2 regions of the Solibacillus sp. FSL K6-1126 genome follow, and region 2 is predicted to be linked to the other one. Evidence: a T-box and tRNA genes for the amino acid it is inferred to sense, from the RefSeq annotation. Region 2 holds a T-box; the other holds one or more tRNA genes.
What was found. A T-box is a leader RNA that pairs with one kind of tRNA and senses whether it is charged. The one in region 2 lies ahead of trpS (tryptophan--tRNA ligase), so its partner is inferred to be a tRNA-Trp.
Positions count from the first base shown of each region.

Region 1: it encodes a tRNA-Trp, which carries the amino acid that the T-box ahead of trpS (tryptophan--tRNA ligase) is inferred to sense. The anticodon was not compared.

Region 1 covers NZ_JBBOPD010000001.1:3,631,322-3,646,347, forward strand. The annotation lists gene MHH44_RS18100 (aldo/keto reductase) at 1-735, opposite strand, end outside; gene MHH44_RS18105 (long-chain fatty acid--CoA ligase) at 925-2,538, shown strand; gene MHH44_RS18110 (hypothetical protein) at 2,874-3,050, opposite strand; gene MHH44_RS18115 (VOC family protein) at 3,419-4,306, shown strand; gene MHH44_RS18120 (sporulation protein) at 4,420-5,187, shown strand; gene trmL (tRNA (uridine(34)/cytosine(34)/5-carboxymethylaminomethyluridine(34)-2'-O)-methyltransferase TrmL) at 5,226-5,699, opposite strand; gene queG (tRNA epoxyqueuosine(34) reductase QueG) at 5,716-6,849, opposite strand; gene MHH44_RS18135 (B3/B4 domain-containing protein) at 6,949-7,638, shown strand; gene MHH44_RS18140 (DIP1984 family protein) at 7,652-8,161, shown strand; gene MHH44_RS18145 (S66 peptidase family protein) at 8,396-9,307, opposite strand; gene MHH44_RS18150 (DMT family transporter) at 9,435-10,313, shown strand; gene nagB (glucosamine-6-phosphate deaminase) at 10,344-11,075, opposite strand; tRNA gene MHH44_RS18160 (tRNA-Leu) at 11,488-11,568, opposite strand; tRNA gene MHH44_RS18165 (tRNA-Cys) at 11,613-11,686, opposite strand; tRNA gene MHH44_RS18170 (tRNA-Gly) at 11,692-11,766, opposite strand; tRNA gene MHH44_RS18175 (tRNA-Gln) at 11,779-11,853, opposite strand; tRNA gene MHH44_RS18180 (tRNA-His) at 11,877-11,952, opposite strand; tRNA gene MHH44_RS18185 (tRNA-His) at 11,992-12,067, opposite strand; tRNA gene MHH44_RS18190 (tRNA-Trp) at 12,100-12,173, opposite strand; tRNA gene MHH44_RS18195 (tRNA-Tyr) at 12,184-12,267, opposite strand; tRNA gene MHH44_RS18200 (tRNA-Thr) at 12,274-12,349, opposite strand; tRNA gene MHH44_RS18205 (tRNA-Phe) at 12,357-12,432, opposite strand; tRNA gene MHH44_RS18210 (tRNA-Asp) at 12,455-12,530, opposite strand; tRNA gene MHH44_RS18215 (tRNA-Met) at 12,534-12,608, opposite strand; tRNA gene MHH44_RS18220 (tRNA-Val) at 12,627-12,702, opposite strand; tRNA gene MHH44_RS18225 (tRNA-Glu) at 12,730-12,804, opposite strand; tRNA gene MHH44_RS18230 (tRNA-Ser) at 12,822-12,913, opposite strand; tRNA gene MHH44_RS18235 (tRNA-Asn) at 12,923-12,998, opposite strand; rRNA gene rrf (5S ribosomal RNA) at 13,013-13,128, opposite strand; rRNA gene MHH44_RS18245 (23S ribosomal RNA) at 13,249-15,026, opposite strand, start outside.
Region 2 covers NZ_JBBOPD010000001.1:940,924-955,949, reverse strand. The annotation lists gene MHH44_RS04515 (globin domain-containing protein) at 1-170, shown strand, start outside; gene MHH44_RS04510 (DsbA family protein) at 167-988, shown strand; gene pepF (oligoendopeptidase F) at 1,933-3,741, opposite strand; gene MHH44_RS04500 (competence protein CoiA) at 3,796-4,923, opposite strand; gene mecA (adaptor protein MecA) at 5,244-5,897, opposite strand; gene spxA (transcriptional regulator SpxA) at 6,211-6,609, opposite strand; T-box leader at 7,075-7,291, shown strand; gene trpS (tryptophan--tRNA ligase) at 7,356-8,345, shown strand; gene fabF (beta-ketoacyl-ACP synthase II) at 8,591-9,832, opposite strand; gene MHH44_RS04475 (beta-ketoacyl-ACP synthase III) at 9,950-10,885, opposite strand; gene MHH44_RS04470 (YjzD family protein) at 11,332-11,529, shown strand; gene MHH44_RS04465 (ATP-dependent Clp protease ATP-binding subunit) at 12,151-14,280, opposite strand; gene MHH44_RS04460 (metal-sulfur cluster assembly factor) at 14,455-14,763, opposite strand; gene MHH44_RS04455 (prolyl oligopeptidase family serine peptidase) at 14,826-15,026, opposite strand, start outside.

The DNA of each region.
Region 1 (15,026 bases), 2.7 Mb from region 2:
ATGATATAGTTCACTATTTTCTTTTATGCGTGAAGCTGTAACAGATTTCGGAATAATGATGACATCGTTTTGCAAATGCCAACGTAAGATGATTTGAGCTGGTGATACATTATATTCATCTGCAATACGAATAATCGTTTCATCGTTTAAAACTTTTCCGCGTCCAAGCGGTGACCATGCTGTTACCGCAATTTGCTGCTGTTCACAAAATGCACGTAGTGGTTCTTGGGTTAAATACGGGTGGGCTTCGATTTGGTTAACCATTGGCGCGACGTTGCAAGTTGCCAAAATTGTCTTTAAATGATGTTCATGATGGTTTGATACTCCCGTTACACGGATGAGTTTTTCATCATACAAGCGTTCAATTGCACGGTACGTATCTACATATTTATGTTCGACCGGCCAATGTGTTAAATAAAGATCCACATAATCCATATCAAGCTTTTTCAATGATGTTTCGAATGCACGTAAAGTATTGTCATAGCCTTGGTCGCTATTCCAAACTTTTGTTGTAACAAAGAGATCCTCGCGCGGTACAGAAGAATGGCGAATGGCTTCCCCTACTTCTTCTTCATTGTAATAAAGCGCTGCTGTGTCGATTGCACGGTAACCTAGATCAAGCGCTGTTTCAATCGCCTCAAGTGTTTCATCACGGTCTGTCATTTTATAAACGCCTAATCCTAAATAAGGCATTTCTGCGCCATTGGCTAATTTTTTCGTTGAGTGTAAATTCATTTTGTTCACCTCTTAAATTTGATTGTACTTATTATAACATTCTAATTATTTGCCGTTTATTAATCGCTATCAATTGTTAATGCTTACTGGCCAGTAAACTTATTATCTACTATATTCCCATTACCAGAATAATCTTCCAGATACAGGAGTATATATTATAATATATTCTCTTGGAGGAGCTGAAAAACTATGATGGATACACAACTAGTTTTGACTGGATTTTTGAAGCGTGCACAACGGTATTTCCCGAACAAACAAATTATCTCACGTACAAGCCCCACTAAGACACATCGTATTACATTCAATGACTATGTAAAAAGAACACATCGATTAGCGGATGCCCTAACAAAGCTTGGGATGAAGCGCGGCACAAAAGTCGGTACATTTGCCTGGAATCATCATCGTCATCTCGAAGCGTATTTTGCGATTCCGAGCAGTGGTGCAGTTTTACACACGATTAACATCCGACTTGCCCCAGAACATATTGTTTATATTATTAATCATGCCGAAGATGAAATTTTATTGATTGATAGCGACTTATTCCCATTAGTCGAGCCTGCACTAGGCCACTTGAAAACGGTCAAGCATATTATTGTCATGGGGGATGAATTGAGCGCTCCACAATCCAGTTTTCCGAATGTATATAGCTATGAACAGCTTCTTCAGGAAGCGGATGAAAATTTCGAGTTTCCGACAGATCTGGATGAAAATTTGCCGGCTGGGATGTGCTACACTTCAGCAACGACGGGTATGCCAAAAGGTGTCGTTTATACACATCGAAGCATCGTACTGCATAGCTTGGCACTAGGTCTTGCTGAATCCTTTGCCATTAAAGAAAGCGATACTGCCCTGCCGATTGTACCGATGTTCCATGCAAATGCATGGGGCTTCCCGTTTGCTGCATTGAATTTCGGCTCAAATATTATTTTACCGGGACCGATGATGACACCTGGCTTAGTTTTGGATCTGATTGAACAAGAGAGAGTAACGATTACAGCTGGTGTTCCAACAATTTGGCTTGGTGCACTTTCCGAACAGGAAAAACAGCCCCGCGATCTCTCTTCTGTCCGTTTAATCATTTCGGGTGGTTCCGCTTCCCCGAAAGGTTTAATTCAAGCTTACAATGAAAAACTCGGTGTTCCGTATATCAACGCTTACGGTATGACGGAAACTTCACCGCTTGTAAGTATGTCGCATCTTATAAGTGAGATGAACGACTATACAGATGATGAACAGTTAAACATTCGTGTATCCCAAGGATTGACGGTTTCGCTAATTGAAACAGAGGTCGTGAACGAAAACGGTCCGGTTCCATGGGATGGCAAAACAATGGGTGAACTACGTGTCCGCGGTCCATGGATTGCCTCAGAATATTATAATGATGAGCGGACAAAAGAAGCATTCCGAGATGGCTGGCTTTATACAGGTGACATTGCGGTATATACAAAAGAAGGCTATATCAAAATTACCGACCGCACAAAGGACCTTATTAAATCGGGCGGTGAATGGATTTCGTCCGTTGATCTTGAAAATGCCCTCATGTCACATCCTGCTGTATTCGAAGCAGCCGTAATTGCGGTCCCCCATCCAAAGTGGCAGGAGCGTCCGTTGGCATGTGTCGTTTTAAAAGAAGGTGCAACGGCATCTAAAGAAGAGCTCATCGAGTCAATTGAACTGGAGTTTGCAAAGTGGTGGCTTCCGGATGATGTTGTATTTTTAAACGAAATCCCAAAAACTTCTGTCGGCAAATTTCTAAAAGCAACTTTGCGGGAACAATTAAAAGACTACGAGGTTCAAATTTAACTAGAAAAAGTATAAAATCTTAGTAAGAAACGGATATTTTATAAAATTGATTGAAATGAAGGGCGAGTGTTCGTGCTGACGGTTTCACCTTTCGCACTGTGAAAACATTAGCTGACGGCTACGCCTTTCGCTACAAGCAAGCTTCCTGCGGGATGAGCAAAATTTATTTTGCGACGAAAGCGAAGCGGCAGGAGCACCGACGCCTGAGACTACAGGCTCAGGCCTTGCCCGCGGAAAGCGTTCCGGAATGGAAATCAATTATTATGCATAGCAAAAAGACGCCACTTTTCTTTGAGAAAAGTGGCGTCTTTGGATTATGTCCCAAACTAACTTTTTTATTTTCCCTCTTCCTGCTGTTCATCCTCTTCATCATCAAACTGCTGCGGATCTGAAATGCGTTCCGCTTCTTCCAATTGTCCACCGTCTCGCAAGTTCTCCATTTGCTTCCCGAGAATTTTCAGCTCATCCATCGTATTAGCCATATTTCCATTAACGATTTCTTCTCTTTTCATATAAATCCCTCCAAATTAATTTAGTATTATTTTTTTCCAATTTTGACTGATTTCTGTCATAAATAAAGTATTCATTCAAATAATTTATGCTATACTGAAAAAAGAGATAATTAAAACATGAGGAGGATTCTTCCATGAAATTACTTTTAATTCTTGGTGTCAGCATATCATTTTTAATCGCTATTTTCACAGCTGGCTATGATAGCAAACCATTCTCAAAAGAAAGATAATTCCACTAGCTTTCCAGTAAAGGACAATCGTTAATTAGCGGTTGTCTTTTTCATTTGACTTTTATTGTTGCATATTTTATATTAGTTACATAAAGTAAGTTGATTATAAAAAATAACCATCAAGGGAGATCATATATTATGGCTACACATTTTCATAAAAAACCAAATCTTTATCCTGCTCATGTTCAATTAAAAGTTTCTGACTTAGTACGTTCGATCGAATACTACACAACAGTTATCGGCTTTAAAGTATTACAGCAAACAGAAACGGAAGCATACTTGACAGCAGACGGACAAACAAGCTTAGTATCACTAGTCGAAGTACAAAATGCTCAGCCACTTAAACAAGGCTTTGCAGGTTTATACCACTTAGCATTACTATTACCCTCTCGCAAGGACTTAGGAAACATCGTACAGCATTTTATTAATCTGAATGTTCGTATTGGGGCAGCAGATCATGATGTTTCAGAAGCACTTTACTTAAACGATCCAGATGGAAATGGTATTGAAATTTATATCGACCGTCATGAATCGGAATGGACTTGGAATCAGGACGAACAAGTCCATATGGTGACAGAACAGCTGAATTTCCAGCCGATTTTAGCAGCTGCAGACGGCAATTGGAACGGCTTGCCTGCTGACACTGTTATGGGGCATGTACACTTATCCGTAGTAAATCTGGACAAATCGGAGCAGTTTTATACAAATGTATTGGATTATAATGTCGTGACTCGTTACGGTGCACAGGCGCTGTTCGTATCAACAGGTAAATATCATCACCATTTCGGCTTAAATACTTGGAACAGCAACAACGGCCATGCTCCAACAAACGATATGGTCGGTTTAAAATCCTTTACGGTCGTGTTAAAAAATGCGCAGTATGCAGAAGAAGTAAAACAAAGCCTGACAACTAACGGCTTCATCGTTGAAAACTTTGCAGAAGCACCAGCACACGGGGGTACTCAGCTATTCTCAACAGTGGATCCAAACGGTTTACGCATCATCTTTACATTAGATGGTGAATAAGGCGATGAAAATAACCTAAAGCACGAGCCCGAAAAATTTTTCGGGCTCTTTTTTGAAACTTTCTTTTCTATCCAACGTATACATAATTAATTACAATTAACGGAGGAATTCATTTGTCACTATTTAATAAAGTTTTAGCAAGTGTTGGTATAGGAGCTGCAAAAGTTGATACAAAATTGCACAAATCAACTTACACGTTAAATGAAAATATTTCAGGTGTTGTCGAAATCATCGGGGGTAGCACGGAACAGCAGGTTGATGCAATCTATCTAACACTTCATACAAACTTTATCCGCGAAATTGATGATAAAAAGATTAAAGATGTAGCGGTGCTGCACAAATACAAATTAAATGAGCCATTTACAATTCAGGCAGAAGAAAAACGCCAAATCCCATTTTCATTCGCCCTGCCCCCTGTTGTTCCGGTAACGACGGGCAACTCGCGTGTATGGATTCAAACCGGCTTAGATATTAAAAATGCGGTAGACCCTAAAGATAAAGACTTTATCGAGATTCAGCCGACTCGTCTTGCGAATGGTGTGTTAACAGCGATTCAAAACATGGGTTTCCGGTTGCGTAAAGTAGATAACGAACAAGCCCCTTCTTATTTACGCCGCCAAACACCGATTGTCCAGGAATTTGAGTTTACACCGACAAACAACACGTATCGCCGGTATCTAGACGAACTTGAAGTTGTCTTTTTACATCAATCACCAAACTCAGTCGAAATTTTATTGCAGGTAGATCGACGTGCACGCGGACTTGGAGGTTTTTTATCCGAAGCATTCGATATGGATGAAAGCTTCATCCGCCTCACATTATCCGAACACGACAATATCCAGGCAAAGCTTGAGCAAGTGATAAAAACGAAGAAGAAATAATAACAAGGCAAGAAGCATCAGTCGCTTCTTGCCTTGTTTTATTTTAAACCTGGATAGTTTTGTTGTCTTAGTACTTCGTAAATCACAATTGCCGCTGTATTTGATAAATTCAGGGAGCGGATATGGTCGCTTTGCGGTATGCGCAGACACATATCGGCACGTTCTTTTGCAAATTCTTTCGGCAAGCCTGTCGTTTCTCTTCCGAACATAAAGTACAGGTCACGTTCTGAATTTCTGAAATCATGTGTCGTAAATGGCTCATCACTATATGTTTCAATTAAATAAACATCGCCATCTTTACTGTACTCGATAAAATCTTCTAAAGAATCATGGTATACGACATTCACATGTTCCCAATAATCCAATCCAGCACGCTTTAACATTTTGTCATCTGTTGAAAAACCTAATGGACGGATTAAATGTAATGATGTATTCGTTCCAGCACAAGTGCGGGCAATGTTGCCTGTATTTGCTGGGATTTCTGGTTGATATAATACAATATGGTTTGGCACTTCTGATCCTTCTCTCTTAATGATTTAACATTGCCAGCCCTTTTTCAATCTCGGCCAGCACTTCTTCATCCTGCTCTGTTTTTCTGGCAGCCAATAAAATGTCCTCTGCCCCATCTGTTCCAATTTTTCCGATTGCCCATGCAGCCGTCCCTCTTAATACAGGGCGTTCATCTTCTTGCAATACTTGAACTAAGTCAGGCATTGCCGCTTCTTCTTTAAAGTGGGCAAGCGCTAAAATGGCATTGCGCTGAATCGGCTTTTTGCCGCGCCATGAGCCGGATACATGTCCAAACTTTGCTTTAAATTCCTTATTGGAAATCGATAAAAGCGGCTGAAGTAACGGTTTTGCGATTTCAGGATCCGGCGTGAATTCATCATGAATCCAGTTTAGCTTTCCTTTATTTTTCGGACACACTGTCTGGCATGTATCACAACCATACAACCGGTTTCCGATTTTGGCACGAAATTCATCGGGCAAAAATCCTTTCGTTTGAGTTAAAAAGGCAATGCATCGCTGTGAATTCAGCTGCCCAGGTGCAACGATCGCTCCAGTTGGACATACATCAATACATAATGTACAGTCTCCGCATTCATCCTCCATCGGTGTGTCAGGGGCAAACGGGATATTTGTGATGATCTCGCCTAAATAGACGTACGAACCAAACTCCGGTGTAATGATCGAACAATTTTTTGCGCTCCAACCGATACCTGCCCGTTCTGCAACTGCACGATCTACTAGTTCCCCAGTATCGACCATCGATTTCACCTTTACATTTGGCACACGTTCATGCAGCCATGCTTCAATGAGCTGCAGACGTTCACGAACAGCTGTATGATAGTCAATCCCCCATGAAGCACGGCAAAAAATACCGCGGCGCTCCCCTTTTTTTCCTTGCGGGGCATCTTGCATGCGTGAAGGATAGGCAATCGCGATCGCAATAATACTTTCTGCTTCATCTAATAATTTTAAAGGCTCTGTACGCAGCTCTATATTTGCTTCTTCAAAGCCTGATTGGTATGCTAATTGTTGCTGACGACGCAGACGGTTTTTCAATTCATGAAACGGAGCAGCGGTCGTAAATCCGATTTTATCAACACCAATAGATGCTGCGTATTTCACTAAATCTTCTTGAAGTTGATGAACTTTCATTTCACATACTCCTTTCAAATGATACAATAATTATAAACTTATTTCGTATTACATATTTTAGTATTTCTCCCATTAAAAACAATGTAAGAAGGTGTTCTCATGAATATTTCAATAAATGAAGCTCTTTTTTCTGTCAATGAGCAATTAAAAATTGGCCTTATCCATTATAGCAAAATTATCGTTGAAGAATCTCCTCAAATGATTAAAGGTCGCACACAACTTTATCAGGAAAATCTATATTTGGAATTACAGGAAACACCTGTGACAGAACGTCCTGGTATTAAAGAGTGGCGCCAGCTTTGGAAGGCTTTTGGCGGGGACCCGAACCGGTACCGTCACTCTGCGGAAAGCTTAATGCGCCGTATCGCCAAACAGCAATATTTAGCACCGTTCCATTCGGCTGTTGATTTAAATAACTTCTTCTCCCTGCAATACGAAATTCCTGTTGGCATTTATGATGCAGAAAGTATTGATGGTAATGTGGAAATCAATGTCGGCAATGCATCGACAGGCTATGAAGGAATTAATGGACGCTTTAATTCATTGGATAACATCATCCACGCCAAAGATGCAACCGGTCCATTCGGCAGCCCCTTTGTTGATTCAAAAAGAACGGCAGTGACAGAAGCTACGACAAATGCGCTGCAAATCTTTTATTTACGCCCTTCCCTCAGTGGAAAGGAAGCTGCTGAAATACTAGGCAGTGCAGGAAACATGTTTACACAAATTAGCGGTGGCGAATATGAAGTACATATTCTTTCAAGGGAAAATCCAAAAGTTCATATTTAAGGAGTGAAATCGTTTGACTATAAACTTAGCTGAGGCAGTAAAACTAAAAAGTATCATTACGAAAAGAATCCAGGAACGAACAATACAAGTGCATTCATTAACACATGCTATCATTGAAAAAGGCGAACAGCCGAAAACACCTGATTATACACTCGAAATGCTTGAAGCCGAGTTAAAAGAGCTTCGTTATGATTCACGTAAACTTGATGCCCTGATCTACCGGGCTAATATCGACAATACTATTGTGTTTAAAGATGAGGAAATGCCTATTGTAGAGGCGATTGAACTTGCGAGTCAATTACGTGCAGAAGCACAATTTTGCAAAAACCTTGGTTCTGAGGAAAAAGAGGCTTTCTACCATAATTCCGGTGATGCCATACTTTACCGTGTAGCATTGTATGATCCAATGACATACCGAAACCGTGCAAATGAGCTTGAAAAGGAAGCACATCGCCTTTCCAATTTAATTAATGCCAAAAACTATCAAGTTGAAATTGAATTTGATGACAGTAACTATTTCTAAACCTAGGGCGGTGAGACTCCAAACTAGGTAATAACGGGCGATTTTTGCTTCGGCATCCCCAACTAATGGTCAAACCGATGACCCTTTACCGTTTACACTGTTACCTTTCACACATAACCAACTATAGTAAAAGCTAACACAATCGTAATTGAGTATTTTTGCTCGCCCGTTATTAAAAGACACCTGCTCACTTACACGTGAAAAGGTGTCTTTGCTTTTTATTTCAGCTAAATCCTACTCTACACCCGGTAAAATGCTTAATGTCTTTTCATCTGCATCTAATAATACGTCCACACCTAATGGAATCGCAATATTAGGCTCGCAGTGGCCAATTTTAAACCCTGCTACTGCCGGTTTGTTAAACGGCTTCAAATACCCTTCTATTACCTTCAGCACATCTTCATAGCTGTATGTATCATCCGGCATATTAAAGTCTGCTATTACAAAGCCTGCTGCAAGCTCCAGCTTTCTTGAAAGACGCAGCTGATTCAGCATTAAATCAATTTGCTCAATTGTTTCACCTAAATCTTCAAGTAGTAAAATTTTATTGCGCACATCAATTTCAAATTTAGTTCCAAGTGTGCTGACAATACGGTTTAAATTTCCGCCTGTCAATTCGCCGCGTACAGCTCCCGGTATAATTGTCGTAAGAGGTGAAATGCTTTCTGTATACTGAATTTCAATCGGCTGGAATAGCTGCTGGAACATTTTTTTAGAAAGAGGGTCCAGTTCCCCTTTTGGACTAGACAGCATCGGACCATGGAATGTCACTAAATTTGCAAACTCGTTTACTTGTGTATGTAAAGTCGTCACATCGGAAAAGCCCCAAATTATTTTCGGATTGTCCTCGATTAATGGATAGCTTATCTTATCGATGATTCTTGAGATTCCGTAGCCGCCCTTCACTAAAAAGACTGCCTTCACTTCCGGATCAACAATCATTTGGTGGAAGTCTTTAATCCGCTCCTCGTCGGAACCTGCCAAATAGCCTTCGTATGCCTGTACCGTATTACCAAGCTTATACTTTAAACCTAATTCCTCTAAAAACGCTAATTTATCCCCTAATGATTCTATATTAAGCGGACTACTTAAATTAACTAATCCTACTGTATCGCCATGCTGTAACCTTGCTGGTCGAATTTTCATGCCAATGACCTCCTTTTGCTTCTGTCGTTATTGTATCATAGCGTTTTATGTAAAGCGCATTGCAAATTCCATGTGGTTGTCCCTATAATAGATAAAATCAATTTCCAATATAAGGAGATGCTCAATAATGAAATTTCCACCACAGCTACTGCTCATTTTGGCTACTTTATTGTGGGGTGGCAACTTTGTAATTGGACGAGCTGTTTCAGGAGATATTCCTCCGATTACACTTGCCTTTTTACGTTGGATTGTCGCCTTTCTAGTATTTTTCCCAATCGCTTACAACCGGACGAAAAAAGAATGGCCTGCGCTGAAACAGCATTGGGGTGCTGTCATCATTTTAGCAATAACAGGAGTTGCCGCATTCAATACACTCGTCTACATCGGCTTGCATGATACAACATCCATTAATGCATCTTTAATGAATTCATCAACACCGATTATTATATACATACTGAGCTTTATCTTTTTAAAAGAACGGTTAACGAAGTTCCAAATGATCGGCACACTGCTTTCTTTAGCCGGAGTGCTCTTTATTATATCCGGAGGCTCATTACAAAGCCTGCTTTCATTTTCATTCAACAAAGGGGACTTAATCGTTTTGATTGCGGTAGTGTGCTGGAGTTTCTATTCATTACTCATTAAAAAGTACGCAGGTAAGCTGCCGGGTTATTCAACGTTTTTAGTGACGATTGCAATCGGAGCTATTATGTTACTTCCGTTCGCAGTATATGAACTACTAACAACATCACAAGCAATCGTATGGAACGCTTCGACAATTGGGGCGATTTTTTATGTAGGGATCATTGCTTCGATAGTTGCCTTTTTAAGCTGGAACAATGGCGTTGTCTCATTAGGAGCAAACAAAGCAGGAATCTATTTAAACTTCATTCCTCTATTTGCCACAATCTTTGCTGTACTGTTTTTAAATGAGCAACTCCTCATCGCTCAAGTAATCGGAGGCATTGCGGTAATTACAGGAGTATTTATTTCATCGATCAAATAATGGAGTGCACAATGTATGCACTCCTTTACCTTATTTTACATCTGTATAAATAACCGTCACATCTGGATGGTTGTGCAGTGCGCTCGCAGGGAAATCTTCTGTTACGACACCGCTGCGTAAACGTTCAAATGCCTCCTGTTTTGATGCACCTGAAATTAATAATACAATCTTTTTAGAACTTAAAATCGTTTTGATTCCCATTGTAATGGCATGTGTCGGCACATCATCAATTGAATCAAAATAGACTTGATTCGCTTCACGTGTAGACTGTGCAAGCTCTACAATATTTGTACCTAAATCAAAAGGAGTTCCAGGTTCATTAAAACCGATATGTCCATTTACACCAATTCCTAAAAGCTGTATATCAATATTTCCCGCCGCATTAATCAATGCATCATATTCAGCGGCAGCTTTTTCTAAATTCGACTTATTACCAGCTGGTAAATAAATATTTTCCCGTTTCATATCGATATGATTAAACAGGTTATAGTCCATATAATAATGGTAGCTCGCTTCATTTGCCGGATTAATACCGATATATTCATCCAAGTTGAAAGACTTGGCTTGTTTAAAAGATACTTCGCCTGCCTTATACGCAGCTACAAGCTTTTTATAAAAGCCTTCCGGGGTACCTCCTGTAGCCATTCCAAATACCGTTGAACTATCCTTTTTTAATTGATCTATAAAAATTGTTGCAGCAATTTTACTCAACTCACCATAGTTTGCCGCTTCAATCCACTTAAAATTTGTTGCTACATTCATTTGTTTAATTCCCTACTTCCTCGCTATATTCCATAATTTATATCACTTAAATAAAATGCGTTTTTTTAAAATTCATTCCTAACATCACTATGTTAATTTTATAGTAAATAATTTTAATACGCCAGAAAAAACGTGCAGGATTTTCTGGAAAACATACTAATTTCCTTTGTATATAATATGATATTCTCCCATACTAATTTCCCAATATTCCGTACGCAGACTTTATTTTTCTCATTATCATATAAAAGAATCGATGAATCTATTCTTTCCTAATTTCACTTATAAATACCACTGTTGAAGTCGGATTCTATAATCTATTCTATGCTCTCTAAAAAGATTATGGGACTTTATATATCGATTATAAAAATAAAAAAAGACCTCACAGTATGAACTGTGAAGTCTTTTTTTCAGATACCGAGTGTGGGACTTGAACCCACACGCCTCGCGGCAACGGATTTTGAGTCCGTCGTGTCTGCCATTCCACCAACTCGGCAAAATAAGGTAAAAAAAAATCGGTTTCTCCGATTAAATAAAATATGGAGGCGGCAACCGGATTTGAACCGGTGATAAAGGTGTTGCAGACCTGTGCCTTACCACTTGGCTATGCCGCCATATTTGGAGCGGAAGACGAGGTTCGAACTCGCGACCCCCACCTTGGCAAGGTGGTGTTCTACCACTGAACTACTTCCGCAAAATAAAAAAATGGCTGGGGTACCTGGATTCGAACCAGGGCATGACGGAATCAAAATCCGTTGCCTTACCGCTTGGCTATACCCCAAATATTTAAATTATGATATAGAATGGGGCGACTGATGGGAATCGAACCCACGAATGCCTGAACCACAATCAGGTGCGTTAACCACTTCGCCACAACCGCCACTATATTATAATTTTAACACTTAAACCTAAATAAAAATGGGGCGACTGATGGGAATCGAACCCACGAATGCCTGAACCACAATCAGGTGCGTTAACCACTTCGCCACAACCGCCACTATATTATTTTAAGTATTTTTAAGTTATTTGGCAGGGGCAGTAGGAATCGAACCCACACTGACGGTTTTGGAGACCGTAGTTCTACCTTTAAACTATGCCCCTATCAAAAGGATGGTGGAGGGGGACGGATTCGAACCGCCGAACCCTAAGGAGCGGATTTACAGTCCGCCGCGTTTAGCCACTTCGCTACCCCTCCAGGTAATGGTGCCGGCGAAAGGAGTCGAACCCTCGACCTACTGATTACAAGTCAGTTGCTCTACCAACTGAGCTACACCGGCAAAAATATGGTGGGTTTGGACGGAATCGAACCGCCGACACTTAGAGCTTCAATCTAATGCTCTACCAACTGAGCTACAAACCCACAAATTAATTTTTTAAAAAAATGGCGGTCCCGACCGGGATCGAACCGGCGATCTCCTGCGTGACAGGCAGGCATGTTAACCGCTACACCACGGGACCATTTGGTTGCGGGGGCAGGACTTGAACCTGCGACCTTCGGGTTATGAGCCCGACGAGCTACCACTGCTCCACCCCGCGATAATACTATTTGTTTAATGGTGGAGGATGACGGGCTCGAACCGCCGACCCCCTGCTTGTAAGGCAGGTGCTCTCCCAGCTGAGCTAATCCTCCAATGCTGGATACTACTTATGTATCTTTTGGTGACCCGTACGGGATTCGAACCCGTGTTACCGCCGTGAAAGGGCGGTGTCTTAACCACTTGACCAACGGGCCTCTTTATAAATTAAGCCTGGCGGAGAGTAAGGGATTTGAACCCTTGATGCAGGGTTACCCGCATACACGATTTCCAATCGTGCTCCTTCGGCCACTCGGACAACTCTCCAAGATTTAATGGCTCCGAAGGCAGGACTCGAACCTGCGACCTGCCGGTTAACAGCCGGATGCTCTACCAACTGAGCTACTTCGGAATAATTCTATAACAGCCTAGCGACGTCCTACTCTCACAGGGGGAAGCCCCCAACTACCATCGGCGCTAAAGAGCTTAACTTCCGTGTTCGGTATGGGAACGGGTGTGACCTCTTTGCCATCATCACTAGACTATTTAATCGAAAGACATTATTTATTGTATCATACTTTTCTTATTTGTCAAGTATTTATATAATAATTTTTCATTCTTTCAAAACTGGATAAACGTTTCATTGAATTGAGCAATAAAATGTGGTTAAGTCCTCGACCGATTAGTATTCGTCAGCTGCATGCGTCACCGCACTTCCACCTCGAACCTATCTACCTGATCGTCTTTCAGGGGTCTTACTTACTTGCGTAATGGGAAATCTCATCTTGAGGGGGGCTTCATGCTTAGATGCTTTCAGCACTTATCCCGTCCATACATAGCTACCCAGCGATGCCTTTGGCAAGACAACTGGTACACCAGCGGTATGTCCATCCCGGTCCTCTCGTACTAAGGACAGCTCCTCTCAAATTTCCTACGCCCACGACGGATAGGGACCGAACTGTCTCACGACGTTCTGAACCCAGCTCGCGTACCGCTTTAATGGGCGAACAGCCCAACCCTTGGGACCGACTACAGCCCCAGGATGCGATGAGCCGACATCGAGGTGCCAAACCTCCCCGTCGATGTGGACTCTTGGGGGAGATAAGCCTGTTATCCCCGGGGTAGCTTTTATCCGTTGAGCGATGGCCCTTCCATGCGGAACCACCGGATCACTAAGCCCGTCTTTCGACCCTGCTCGACTTGTAGGTCTCGCAGTCAAGCTCCCTTATGCCTTTACACTCTACGAATGATTTCCAACCATTCTGAGGGAACCTTTGGGCGCCTCCGTTACTCTTTAGGAGGCGACCGCCCCAGTCAAACTGTCCGCCTGACACTGTCTCCTACCCCGCTAAGGGGCATGGGTTAGAAGTTCAATACAACCAGGGTAGTATCCCACCGACGCCTCCTTCGAAGCTGGCGCTCCGAGATCTCTGGCTCCTACCTATCCTGTACAAGTTGTACCAAAATTCAATATCAGGCTACAGTAAAGCTCCACGGGGTCTTTCCGTCCTGTCGCGGGTAACCTGCATCTTCACAGGTACTATAATTTCACCGAGTCTCTCGTTGAGACAGTGCCCAGATCGTTACGCCTTTCGTGCGGGTCGGAACTTACCCGACAAGGAATTTCGCTACCTTAGGACCGTTATAGTTACGGCCGCCGTTTACTGGGGCTTCAATTCACAGCTTCGCTTGCGCTAACCGCTCCTCTTAACCTTCCAGCACCGGGCAGGCGTCAGCCCCTATACGTCACCTTACGGTTTTGCAGAGACCTGTGTTTTTGCTAAACAGTCGCCTGGGCCTATTCACTGCGGCTTCTCTAGGCTATGCACCCAAAGAAGCACCCCTTCTCCCGAAGTTACGGGGTCATTTTGCCGAGTTCCTTAACGAGAGTTCTCTCGCACACCTTAGGATTCTCTCCTCGACTACCTGTGTCGGTTTGCGGTACGGGCACCTCTCACCTCGATAGAGGCTTTTCTTGGCAGTGTGAAATCAGGAACTTCGCTCATACGAGCTCGTCATCACAGCTCAACGTTAAAGTATGCGGATTTGCCTACATACACGCCTTACTGCTTGAACACGCGCAACCAACGGCGTGCTTACCCTATCCTACTGCGTCCCCCCATTTCTCAAACGGTGAGGAGGTGGTACAGGAATATCAACCTGTTGTCCATCGCCTACGCCTATCGGCCTCGGCTTAGGTCCCGACTAACCCTGAGCGGACGAGCCTTCCTCAGGAAACCTTAGTCATACGGTGCATGGGATTCTCACCCATGTTTCGCTACTCATACCGGCATTCTCACTTCTAACCGCTCCACCAGTCCTTCCGGTCTGACTTCAACGCTGTTAGAACGCTCTCCTACCACGCATACTCTAAGTATGCATCCACAGCTTCGGTGAATCGTTTAGCCCCGATACATTTTCGGCGCAGCGTCACTCGACC
Region 2 (15,026 bases):
TGCATTTTAAAATTACACCCGATCGTGCCCAGGCATGGCTTGAATGTATGGCAGAGGCGATGGACGAAGTGGGCTTGGACGGGAAATTCCGTGAAGTTTACTATAAGCGTCTCGTAATGACTGCTCACCATATGGTCAACGCCCCAAATGATGAGGAGGGATTTGAGTGAATAATATCCAACTTTTACAGCAACCTGTTGCACCATCCACATGTAATAAACCGATTGAGCTTTATATTTTTATTGACCCCCTTTGCGAAAAAGCATTATCTCTTCAAACGACAATGCGTAAACTGCAAGTAGAATATGGTCATTACTTTACATGTCGATATGTCCTTAGTACGGAACTCTCTGCTCTCAACAGCATGACGAGCCGGATGAAAGGCTGTGTTTCCGGAGCGGAATTGGATATTACACATCCAGCATTACCTTCAATTGCAATTAAAGCGGCTGAACTTCAAGGAAAGCGAGCAGGTTTCCGCTATTTAAACAAAGTTCAAGAAGTAGCGACACTTAATACACGCAATATCAATTCCCATGCGACGTTAATTGAAATCGCCCAGCAAGTTAACCTGGATATGGATGAGTTCGTGTCCGACTTTGGTTCAAAAGAAGCAGCTCGTGCCTTCCAATGTGATTTATACTTAACACGTGAAATGGAAGTTGAAGAAATTCCAAGCATCGTATTTTTCAATGAATGCATTGAAGATGAAGGCCTGAAAGTGAGCGGTTCTTATAATTATGAAGTTTACGAGCATATTTTAGCAGAATTGCTTGGGGAAGAATTAATTCGCCAACCGGTTCCCGCATTAGACGAGTTATTCGATCGATTCAGCACCTTAACAACAGCTGAAGTAGCCGAAATCTACTCAATCAATGAACAACTGGCAGAACGTGAATTAAAGAAACGCATGCTTCAGCAAAAAGTAGAACGCATCATGACTGACGAAATTACACTTTGGCGTGCAAAAGAACGCACGACCTACTAAATAATTTATAAAACGCACTTATACAATATTTTGACCAGCTATGCATTCATGCAGGGCTGGTTTTTTGTTTTCCGGAAGTTGTGCGAAGAAGGAATAAGGTAAGTGAATTCTTTTAGGGTTGTAAGAATAGATATAGGTAAATTTGCCCCTGTGCTCGTTTATACGGCTGCGAATAGAGAACTTGCTAGCATCAGTTAGGGAGAGTATAAAAGCTGTTGTGAGGGATTCAGAAGCGTTTTTGGATGAAGTACAGTAGCGCTTGTTTTATTCGCCGTTCGGATTGGAAAAGTGGCATTTTTTAGGATTAAATTAGAACGTTTGCCTTGGAATGTGGAAAGTTTCGATTGAGATGAGGAACACTTGCCTGATTAAGTAGAACGTTCTCTCTTTATTAGCCAATTCAATTGGGAAAGTAGATTCTTTTGAGGTGAAAGTTGAATATTTCCCCTCGTATGTAGAGACTTTTCATTGAAATGTGGAACACTGGTCTGATTAAGTAGAACTCCCTTTCCCCTTTAACCCGAGAGCACGAATTAGAAGAACAAAACAAAAGAGGCGCCTTATTCTCGAGAAATAAGACGCCTCTTTTTCACAAAGGGGATGGGAGAAATGTTCACGTTCAAACAAAGGGGTGTATGTTTGTTATGTGATTTATTTCACGAGTATTACTCTATCATGGAATAATATTTCTTGCAATGTATCTTTCACAATTTCACAAATTCGTCATATAGTAAGCGTTTCCATTCAAAGAAAAGTGGTTTAAAACTAAATGTCATAAATCTGTAGTCAACTCCCCGCTTCAAACGCCGATATATCAACATTTCCCAACACTTCCCCCTAAATATCAACTACAATGTTTTTCCATCAAATTCATTATCAAATAAGTAAATTTCCATTTTTTCAAGCAAAAAACGCACCTGAAACAGATGCGTTTTCACAAACTATTAATTATTTAATAATAATTTTTCAAGCTCTTCTAGCTTCTCTTCGAATACTTGACATGCCAATGCAATCGGTTCCGGAGATTCCATATCTACACCCGCAGCTTTTAATACTTCGATTGGGAAGTCCGAGCAGCCTGCTTTTAGGAAGTTATTAATATAACGCTCAACTGCCGGTTCGCCTTCTTCTAAAATTTGTTTAGATAATGCTGTTGCCGCTGATTGACCTGTTGCATATTGATATACGTAATAGTTGTAGTAGAAGTGTGGAATACGTGCCCATTCCAGACCAATTTCCTCGTCAACTGTCATTGCATCACCAAAGTATTGTTTGTTTAGATCGTAATAAATCGATGTTAATTTTTCCGATGTAATCGATTCGCCTTTTGCATCCAATTCATGAATCATATGCTCAAACTCAGCGAACATTGTTTGACGGAATACCGTACCGCGGAAACCATCCAGCCATTGATTTAATAAATAGATTTTCTGCTTATCATCATCTAATGTTTTCATTAAGTGATCAAATAATAGTTCTTCGTTACATGTTGAAGCTACTTCTGCAACGAAAATCGAGTAATCTGAATATTGATATGGCTGGTTGGCACGTGAATAATAACTGTGCATCGAGTGGCCGAATTCATGTGCCAATGTATAAAGGTTATTCACATTATTTTGCCAGTTCATTAAGACATACGGATTTGTACCGAACGTTCCCGAAGAATAGGCACCGCTGCGTTTCCCTTTGTTTTCTAGCACGTCTACCCAACGGCTTTGCAAACCTTTTTCGACGATTTCCTGATATTCTTTACCAAGTGGCGCGAAGCTTTCTACCATCGTTTTCTTCGCTTCGTCATATGTTACTTCCATTTTGACTTCTTTAACAAGCGGCGTAAATAAATCGTACATATGCAGCTCATCTACACCAAGGACTTTTTTGCGAAGCTCTACATAACGGTGTAATGCCGGTAAGTAATCATGGATTGTTGAAACAAGCTGGTCATACACTTTTTCAGGAATGAAGTTATTGCTAAGTGCTGCATGACGAGCAGAATTGTAATTACGAACTTTTGCATTTGCATTATGTGCCTTTACATTACCCGCTAATGTAGTCGCAAATGTATTTTTATATTGACCGTAAGTTTTGTAAACGGCTTTAAATGCTGCCTCGCGTACTTCGCGATTGTCGCTTTCAAGCATTGTAATGTAGTTACCGTGCGTAATTTGTACTTCTTCGCCGTCTTCCCCTTTAATTTTCGGGAATTCTAAATCAGCATTGTTTAATGCGCTGAACGTTTTGCCGGCTGTCGATGTCACTTCCGAAAATTGTGCAAGTAATTCTTCTTTTTCAGCTGATAGGATATGAGGACGGCCTAAGTTAAGTTCTTTTAAGCTTTGTTCATATAATGAAAGTGGTTCATAGCTTTCCACATAGCTGTTTAATGTTGCTTCATCCAAAGCTAAAATTTCAGGCGTAATAAATGACCACGCTGCCCCTACGTTTGTAAGAACAGAACGCACACGACCATCCAGATCCTGATATTTACTGTTCGTAGTATCCTGGTCATGTTTTAAATGTGAATATACGTACAATTTGTGTAAACGCTCATATAATGCATCGCTAAATTGTAAAGTGTTGTATAAGCTTTCCGCACTATCCGCTACTTTTCCTTTATAATTTGAAGCTTGTTTTGATAATTGCTCAACTTCCTTCAGTTCAGCTTCCCACGCTTCATCCGATTCAAAGATTGATGTTAAATCCCATGTTAATTGCTCCGGTACTTCTTCACGCGTTAAAATTTGCTTTGCCATTTATTTGCCTCCTACTATTCCGATATTCGAAATTATAAATCTATTTAAACAATTTCAACATCCAATTGCAACCAATTCGTCGTATAGAACATTAAAAAGTTGTTCTTCGGCTATATTTTCATCCAGTTGCTCAATTTTAAGATGTCTTAAAATTGTTAAATAATGTTCCACCGCTGTTTTCCGCTCATTCGTCAGCTCCAATTGACTCCATTTGAAAAAGTAAGGAATCGCTTTCACATTCATCGTTTTAGGTGTGAGCGCATGGGCGTTCATAAAATGAAAAAGCCCTACTTGCCATTCTATACAGAATCGGTTAAAAGCATGCGTATTGCAGACAGGAATCCCTAAAAAAATCGGTAAATTCGTCATAATTAGCCTTAATTCATAAATGGCTCGAAAAAATCGATCGTTAACCCCTTTTTTACTCAATAGTAGACGGTGACGGATATAGTACTCCCGATAACTCCTGTGTTTTTTTAGAAGCAGATGAAATTGTGATTTCGATATTTTCTCTGGAACTAAAAGCGGAAAACGTTGTTGGCTGAGGGGCAATGGCTTAACGACAGTGAAATACTGCAATTTATGAAGATGGATTAAATTGCTTATATAGTAGAAAGTTTTACTTTTCTCATCGTAGGTGATGAGGTATTTCTGCTTTTTATACTGTTTCATAAACTGCGCGTTTGTATGATTAATTGAAATTTTTACGATACCGGGACTTTTGAATTTTTCGGGAGTGTGCAATATCCAGATCGGTGTGATTTCAGCATTTAAATAGCCGGTTGTACGCAGTTGAAAAGATGGATGCGCGATTGGGCTGCATTGAAACTCAATAGCATATTGGCGATCATTAAATGCGATGAGAAGATCTGGTCTTTGTTGAAGCTGGGGTAAATACGGTTCAAGAACGGGACGTAGCTGAAGGCTTGTAAAAAGTTGAAAGAGGTGTTGTTTCCCGAGGAGATGCGCGGCAGATTCCCCTTCTGAAAACAAAGAATCGCATTCACTATTTTTTTGATGGGCAAAGTGCGGGATTTTTATTTGACCAGCCTTTAACAGAAGCTGTTCTTTACATAGAGGACAAAAAAAGGATTGCTGCTTTTTTAATCTTTGTAACTCATCCGGCGGCAGTTTCGACATTAAATAGAATAATTGCTGTTGTTTCGTCAAAGCGACCAGCATTCTCTCCCCCCTTTTTTATCCATCTTAATGAACTGAACATCCAATTTCAACTTATAAATAGTAACTATTGGAAACTGGTTTTTTCAAAGGATTTCTACTTTTATTGATTGCCGTTCCCTTTTATAGACGAACTTTCCACTTTTCCGTCACAAGGTTCTACTTTCTCGATGCTCTGTTCTGCTTCACACGCACTATATTCCAGTTTCCTCAACCATTATTCTACTTTTGCCCCTCTATATTCTACTTCCCTCAACCAGATATCCCTCAGCACAAACACAAAAAAGCCACCTGAAATCAGGTGGCTTTCGTACTCTGCTGTCCTAATCAAAATACGTAATGATTGTTTCGAAGCAGTCTTCAGCAATGATTGTTTCCCCGTACTCTTCAAGTCGGTGCGCTGTAATTTTGGAAGCAGCTAAATACTCAGTACATAAAGCGATGATATTTCTCGCTTCCTCGCTTTCCAAATCTTTTAAATCTACATATAAATAGTAATAATCTTCCCATTTATACAACACAGACTCTATTCCTAATGGTGCTGCGCGTTTTGCAAGAGGTACTAGTTCGTCAATATCTTTAAATCGGAATCGGGCATTTTCAAGCGATTGTTCTTCTTCTTTTGCAGCTTTGCCAATCGCATTGAAGATCGATTCTTCCATTTCATTTAATTGATCTGATATATGAAGGTCATCTTCAAAGTTGCCTGTCATTGAAGAAGTTTCGGAGTCATTACCTACAGACGCGCGTGTAACAACGACTTCCAATCCACTTTCTGAAGCGTTAATATGAATCCAAATTGGACCATCTAAATCGAAATAATCATCTGTATTTATTTCACCAATGATATCCCAGAAAAGCTCTTCACCTTTTGCGCGATTGTACCATATTTCTTCGCGAGTATAACCGCGGTCCTCGATATCACTATACGTAATAAATAATTTTAGCGTATTTTCATTAATGCGTTCGATGTCCATTAGACCTCAACCCCCTTCACAGTCATTGTATAGAACGTCGCTTTATTTCCAAGTGGCATACAATATGGCGTTCTATTGCATCGGAACTGAGATACTTTTAAATATTAGAAGTATCTATAACTCTATTGTATGATGGAATCGATTAAAATGAAAAGGAAAAACATTATTCAGCATAAATTATTTGAATAATTGAAATTGTATTGCACCACTCCATTTAAATCAAGTAATTAAGGTGTCTTTCTAATATGTTCTAAAATAAAAAAAAGATGCTACAATTGCACAATATGCATCCGTAACATCATGAGCGGTCTATTTAGTTAACCATGCGTTGGGCTTCTTGCAACTGGTATGCTCGTACTTTACGAGGCAGGAATCGACGAATTTCATCTTCGTTATAACCGACTTGCAGACGTTTTTCATCTAAAATAATCGGACGGCGTAATAATCCTGGATATTCCTGAATAAGCTCATATAATCGCTGTAATGGCAATGTTTCAACATCAACATTCAACTTTTGGAAAATTTTCGAACGCGTCGAGATAATTTCATCGGTACCATCTTCTGTCATTCGTAAAATCTCTTTGATTTCACTAATTGTAAGTGGCTCGGAAAAAATGTTGCGTTCTGTATATGGGATATCATGTTCCTCTAACCATGCTTTTGCTTTTCGACATGAAGTACAACTTGGTGAAGTAAATAATGTTACTAACATTGGCTCACTCCCTCTCTAATTGATTTCAATTCAATTGCTAGATGTTGCTTCCTTTTATGAAGAAGCACAAATGTATAAATAAAACTCAATTTAGAATTAATTTAATTTAAGATTCTGTTCCCATTATACATGAATAACCCATGTTTGAATATACAATGTCAACAAATAATTCAACTTACGTAATAAATTTTATTACGTATTTCTCTCTAATAAGCACACTTTCTAGAATTTTGCGCCATATTAAAATTTACCCATAAAATAGTAAAATAAAACGTACTGATTTTTAAAGTTTTTTCTCATTTATTAAATTGTAATTGAGAAAAAAGTCAGATAATATCATGCCATTTCTTAAAATATAATTATCTATTTACTACTATTTCCATTTTCGCTTTGTTTTATTCCTATTTCTTTAAATAAAACAATTGCTTTCTTTTCAATACTTACGTTATAATCCATTCAAGATTATGAAAAACGATGACGAAGAGTAGTACATTTAATTTGAATGCCTAGAGAGTCTGTGGTTGGTGCAAACAGATCATTCGTTAAATGGAATGGACTTCCGAGTTAGCTTGATGAACGTTTCTATTAGTAGTCCAGCTCGTCGCCTTCACGTTACGAAGTAAAGTGGCCAATTGAGGCAAGCTGGGTGGTACCGCGGATTTTAACATCATTCGTCCCTTCTATTTTCGAATAGAGGACGCATGATGTTTTTTTATTTTCATTTGATTTTTAAGGAGGAACACCCAATGAAAACCATCTTTTCAGGTGTACAACCAACAGGAACAATTACTTTAGGGAATTATATCGGTGCGATTAAACAATTCCCCGCTTTACAGGAAAACAACAACGCAATTTATTGCATCGTGGATCAGCACGCAATTACTGTGCCACAGGACCGCCTTGAGTTACGAAAAAATATTCGCTCATTGGCAGCAATGTATATCGCATGTGGCATTGATCCGAAAAAATCGATTTTATTTATTCAGTCAGAAGTCCCTGCCCATGCCCAAGCAGGCTGGATGCTTCAATGTGTCGCTTCAATCGGAGAATTAGAGCGCATGACACAGTTTAAAGACAAATCGACAGGTAAAGAATCCGTTTCTGCCGCACTTTTAACATACCCGCCGTTGATGGCTGCCGATATCCTTCTGTACAATACAGACATCGTACCAGTTGGTGAAGACCAAAAGCAGCATATTGAATTAACACGCGATTTAGCTGAACGTTTCAATAAGCGCTACAATGATGTATTAACGATTCCTGATATTCAATTGCCGAAAGAAGGCGCTCGTATCAAGTCATTGCAGGAGCCAACGAAAAAAATGTCAAAATCCGATACAAATTCAAAAGCTACGATTCGCCTGCTTGATACAGCAAAAGAAATCGAAAAGAAAATCAAATCCGCTGTAACAGATTCTGAGGGAATCGTTAAATTTGATATTGAAAACAAACCGGGTGTATCGAACTTGCTTATTATTGAATCTGCACTATCCGGTACAGCGATTGCAGATTTAGAAGCAAAGTATGAAGGCAAAGGCTATGGTGATTTTAAAGCTGGAGTAGCGCAGGCTGTTATTGACCATTTAACACCAATTCAAGAACGCTATTATGCACTGATTGACTCACCGGAACTTGATGAAATTTTGGATGAGGGTGCAGTAAAAGCGAATGCCATTGCCTCTAAAACACTCAAGAAAATGGAGAACGCGATGGGCTTAGGCCGTAAACGACGCTAATCATCCCACCAATAGCAACAATCAGCAGATACAACTCTGCTCCATGTACAATGTACAGTAATACAGCATGCCATGAATAGCCGAGCGTGCGGTAATTCAAGTATAGAATCATATTACTGATCGACATGACACTGAGCCCATAAAAAAATAAAAATAGTACGAAGCGTGTCAAAACACCATCCTTCGTACAACTATACGAAAAACGAACGTGCGATAGAAGAAGCACGTTCGTTTTTTGTCATTTATTAATCTGTATATTTTTTGAATAATAAACAAGCATTATGTCCGCCAAAGCCCAGTGAATTGCTTAACGCATATTCAACTTCCGCTTTTCGTGCGGCATTTGGTACATAGTCCAGGTCACATTCCGGATCCGGATCCTGTAAATTCATTGTCGGCGGCAAAATACCTTCCTTCAATGCAAGTACCGTAAAGATTGCCTCAATCCCGCCTGCTGCACCTAATAAATGGCCTGTCATACTTTTCGTTGAACTCATCGCCAATTTATAGGCATGGTCACCAAAAACAGTTTTGACTGCCTGTGTTTCAAATAAGTCATTATATGGTGTACTCGTACCGTGGGCATTAATATAACCAACGCGGTCAGGAGATACTTGTGCATCATCGATCGCCATTTGCATCGCACGTGCTGCACCTTCACCGTTTGGAGCCGGTGCTGTAATATGGTGGGCATCCCCTGTTGAACCATAACCAACGACTTCTCCGTAAATTTTAGCACCGCGCGCTTTCGCATGTTCATATTCTTCTAAAATTAAAATCCCTGCACCTTCACCTATAACGAAGCCGTCACGGTTTTTATCAAATGGACGTGATGCAGTAGCCGTGTCCGGATTTAACGATAACGCTGTGTTTGCACTGAAGCCTGCAACCGCCATTGTTACGATCGGCGCCTCTGCTCCACCCGTAATCATCACATCAGCGTCTCCACGTTCAATTACTTTAAACGCGTCACCAATCGAGTTAGTTCCCGATGCACAAGCCGTTACGGAACAAGAGTTGACCCCTTTTGCCCCAAGATAAATCGATACTTGACCTGAAGCCATATCTGGAATCATCATTGGTACGAAAAACGGGCTTACACGTCGAACACCGCGTTCCTGGAAAGTTAAAAACTGCTGCTCATGCGTTTCCATTCCGCCGATTCCTGACCCGATCCATACACCTACGCGTGGCGCCATTTCCTCTGAAATAGTCAAGTTGGCATCTTTTGCAGCCATCATTGAAGCAGCGATCGCATAATGTGTAAAGCGGTCCATTTTGCGTGCTTCCTTCTTTTCAATATATTCTTCTATATTAAAGTCTTTTACTTCTGCCGCTACAGACACAGTAAACTTACTCGTATCAATTCGTGTTAATGGTCCAATACCAGACTTGCCTGCAATTACATTTTCCCAGGCTTGCTCTGCACTGTTTCCTACTGGCGTAACTGCACCGATTCCTGTAACAACAACTCTTCTTTTCTCCATTATTTAACACCCTTTTCTAAGTTAAGTTCTTTCCTCTATTTAAAGGTTAATTTCCATTTCAGTCGAACGCTTTCCAAAGGGAAAAATATTGTACCATTCCCCCAGGAGCCCAAGTTTTTATTTACCCCACTTTAATGCGAGCGCTCCCCATGTAAGCCCACCGCCGAAACCGACTAAAACAACGATATCATCATCTTTGATTTTACCAGACTCCAAATCTTCTACAATCGAAATTCCGATTGAAGCAGCAGATGTATTGCCGTATTTTTGGATTGTTTTCGACATTTTTTCCTCTGGCAAGTCAAGACGCTCTCTTGCGGCTTCCATAATGCGGATGTTTGCCTGATGCGGCACTAAATAATCGACATCTTCCTTTGTCATGCCTGCCTTTTCAATGACATTTACAGCCGATTCGCCCATTTGACGAACCGCAAATTTAAATACTTCACGACCATTCATCGCAATGTGATTTTTAGGATTTAAATAAAGATGCTTTCCGCCTGTTCCGTCAGCTCCTAGTTCGAAAGCCAGAATACCGCGCCCTTCCGAAACTTTTCCGAGAACGGCCGCACTTGCACCATCTCCAAAAAGGACAGCCGTGTTGCGATCATCCCAATCCACAATTTTCGACAGTTTTTCAACACCTACTACTAACACATATTCATAACTATTACTCTCAATAAATTGTTTAGCAATAGCCGTTCCATAAATAAATCCTGAGCATGCAGCGGACACATCCATTGCGCCACATCCCGATATTCCAAGTCGCTCTTGAATCTGACAAGCTACACTCGGGAAATTCTGATCCTGTGTAACGGTTGCCACTACGATTAAACCGATTTGATCTGGCGTAATACCTGCGTTTTCAATCGCTTGCACTGCTGCTTTATATGCTAAATCCGATGTTTCTTCATTCTCAGCGATAAAACGGTTTTCAATACCTGTACGAGAACGAATCCACTCATCTGATGTATCTAAAACATTTTCAAAATCCTTATTTGGTATAGCTTTTTCCGGAACATATTTCCCCATCCCTATAATACCGGCATTCATATAATAGCCCCCTTGTTTTCTCGTGAATCAAAAAATATAACTAATTATTAGTAGTTGGTACTAATTATAGAGCATAATTATTTTGAACACAATTAAAATTTCTGGAAAACGAGGAATTGGACATTTATTCTTGTTTTTCTCCCCATTAAATTGGCTATAATAACTGAGAAACATCGTAGAGAAATTGAAATGCGGATGGACGTTTATTACGTTTAAATTTTTTAATGAAACAATTGTTAAAAACGAACATTGTTAACGAAACAAATTCGAGCTAATCTTCTCTATTTTCCTGTTAATTACTACTTAAAAAAGCGATAAAAACAGGCATTTATGACAACTTGAAGAATAATTTGATTCGCCCTTTTAATTTCATGAAGGCTTGTGGTATGATATTGAAGATGTAATTTCACAATAACGTTATAAATAAGTTCAATGAGGTGAATTTGATGCAATATATCATTACGTTCTTTTGGTCATTCTTATTAGTTTCAATGCTAAACTATGTAGTAAGTTCTGTATTAAGTGTAGATTTTAACTTCATGAATGGCGTAATCGTATCATTAGTATTCAGCGTATTAGTTATTATTATCGCTGCAATCATTCCAAACGAATCAACTCCAGAAGCAGAAGCAGAGCATCATTAATAGATAACAAGGGGCTGTCCGGTAAAATTACTGGACAGCCCCTTGTTATTTACTGCCCTATTTGTTACGGCGCTTATCAACCTCATTTTTTATTAGAACGCTTCTATACAATATTAGAAGTTACATACTTGATATTAGAAAAGTTGGCTTGTTTATTTGAACAGTAGGACCTCTTATTAGAACAACCGACATTTATATTAGAACTTCCGGCTTTTATTAGAACTTCTTCATTTTTATTAGAACTTCAGTCAGCCTTATTAGCACATTAGGACATAGCTGCTTCAATTTCTTCTAAGATTAAGTTGAGTCATATTAATTTCTCCGAATGTTTTGGTCGCACAATACATTTATCCGAGAATTGATATGACTTTTCACTTTTACTCAATTATATATACATATCCCTCGCATACAAAAAAGAGGGTGGGACATAACCCAAAAATTGATTTCCATTTCGGGACGCTTTCCGCGGGCGTGGCCTGAGCCTGTAGTCTCAGGCGTCACGCTATTCCCGCAGGAGTCGCCCTCCATTCCAATCAATTTTATAAAATATCCGTTTCTTAATAAGGTTTTTCTCCTTAGCTTATGAAATTTCTACTTCTGTCCCAGCCCCTTTCTTCACCCTTAATTTGAATTTATAACCAGCTCTTCATTTTCCAATGCAATTGACAATGTTCCACCTGCTGCGACTTCTCCTTTTAACAATTCACGAGCAACAATCGTCTCTAAATGGCGTTGGACAAAGCGTTTTAATGGACGTGCACCGAATTGCGGATCGATCCCATGCTTCACAATCCAGTCGACCACTTCAGCATCCACAGACAATGTAATTTCCTGTTCGGCAACTCTGTCTTGAAGCTGCTTTACATATTTCCAAGCAATCTTATGGAAGTGCTCGTTCGATAAGGCATGGAACATAATAATATCATCCATACGGTTTAGCAGCTCTGGCTTAAAGTGTTGGCGTAATGCCGTTTGGACAAGCTGTTCTGATTCTTCTGATCCTTCCAGTAAAAACTGCGAGCCGATATTCGATGTCAAAATAATGACGGTATTCGTAAAGTTGACGATCCGTCCTTGGCTATCAGTAATGCGGCCATCATCCAGCACTTGCAGTAAAATATTCGCGACATCCGGATGCGCCTTCTCGATTTCATCCAAGAGTACAACGGAATACGGGTTGCGGCGTACCGCTTCTGTCAGCTGACCGCCTTCTTCATAGCCAATATAGCCTGGAGGTGCTCCGACGAGTCGTGACACAGAATGTTTCTCCATATACTCGCTCATATCAATTCGGATGAAATGATCTTCTGAATCGAATAATTGTGCGGCCAATGCTTTTGCCAATTCGGTTTTTCCGACACCAGTTGGCCCTAGGAACAGGAAGCTTCCGATCGGTTTATTCGGGTCTTTAATACCTGAACGTGCACGCCATACTGCTTCTGTTACATAAGTTACCGCATCGTCCTGACCGACTACCCGTTCATGCAGCGTATCTTTTAAACGGAGCAGCTTTTCGCGTTCACCTTCAACAAGCTTCGTTACCGGAATACCTGTCCAGCGTGAAATGATTTTAGCAATTTCCTCTTCCGTCACTTCTTCACGCAGCATGCGGTTACCTTCCGACTGTTTCAGCTGCTGTTCCAGCTCGGAGATTTCCTTTTCAAGCTGTGGAATTTTACTGTATTGGAGCTCACTTGCCCGCGCTAAATTATTGCCTGAAATAAATAAGTCATCGCGTTCGGCCTCCATTTTTTTCAGTTCATCTTTTTTATCGCGCACGATTTGCAAGCCGTTTTTTTCAAGCTCCCACTGTTCTTTCATCAATTTAATCGAAGTTTCCAATGTATCAATTTCATCAGTAATTATTTCAAGGCGCTTTTTGCTCGCGTCATCTTTTTCTTTTTTCAAAGCCTGCTGCTCAATTTTAAGCTGTGTAAGACGGCGCGTTAACTGATCCAGTTCCTGTGGCATTGAATCGATTTCAATACGGATCATTGCACATGCCTCATCAACGAGATCAATCGCCTTATCCGGTAAAAAGCGGTCTGTAATATAGCGGTTTGCCAGCTGGGCCGCTGCAATAATTGCGCGGTCATGAATGCGTACGCCACGATGATGTTCTTCAAATCGATCTTTTATACCGCGTAAAATGGATACCGTATCTTCAATAGAAGGTTCCCGCACCATTACTTGCTGGAAGCGGCGTTCCAATGCAGGATCTTTTTCGATATACATGCGGTACTCGTCCAATGTTGTTGCTCCAATACAATGCAGTTCACCGCGTGCAAGCATTGGTTTCAGCATATTTCCTGCATCCATTGCTCCGTCCGTTTTCCCTGCACCGACAATTGTATGAATCTCATCGATGAATAAAATGATGCGTCCTTCTGATTCTTTCACTTGTTTTAATACAGATTTCAGTCGCTCTTCAAACTGTCCGCGATACGATGCCCCGGCAATGAGCGCACTCATATCCAGTTCATAAAGCTCCGCATCTTTCAATCCTTCAGGTACATCCCGTCTCACGATACGCTGTGCCAATCCTTCGACGATTGCTGTTTTACCAACACCTGGTTCACCGATGAGGACCGGATTGTTTTTTGTTTTACGTGACAGAATACGAATGACGTTTCGGATTTCTTCATCTCGTCCGATAACCGGATCCATCTTACCTTTTTTTACTTGTTCAATTAAATTACGTCCAAATTGTTCTAATGGCGGACGATTATCTTGAGTTTGATTAAATTGCATACAGTGCACCCTTTCATTTAGTTTGACCTTTTTTGATTAATTCAATTATAAGTCAAAATTGGTCAAACAACAAATAATTACACCCGGATTCCTTCGCATATATGTTCGTAAAAAAAATCGATCACTTTGCCTTTATGCAAAATGACCGAATTTCTACTGATTTATTTACTTTTATTAACGAATACCTAATGCCATTTTTGCATAACGGGACATATTGTCTTTAGACCATGCCGGTTGCCAAACGATGTCAACTTTTACTTCTTTTACTTCCGGTAATTCACTAAGTGCAGTTGTTACTTGGTCAACAATTACCGGAGCAAGCGGACAGCCCATTGATGTTAATGTCATTGTAACAATTGCTAAGCCCTCGTCTGTTAAATCCACTTCATATACTAAACCTAAGTTGACGATATCAATGCCTAACTCAGGGTCAATTACGTTTTCCAATGCACCTAACATACTTTCTTTCATATCGTGATCAATTGCCATTTTTAAATTTCCCCTTTCGCCATGGTGTTATTGTTAATCATAGCAGAACGTATGGTTTATGCCAAACATTGCGCCATAAATTGCGTGACTTGCAAAATCCCATTTCTCGATACGGCATGGCCTGCTTTTTGTTCTGCCAAATAAGTAATATGTTTTGCTTTTTTTTCTTTTTCTAGTTGTTCAACATAATCTCGGCTCATATGATAAGGAACGACCGTATCGCGCTCACCATGCCAGAAAATAATTGGTTTGTTTGC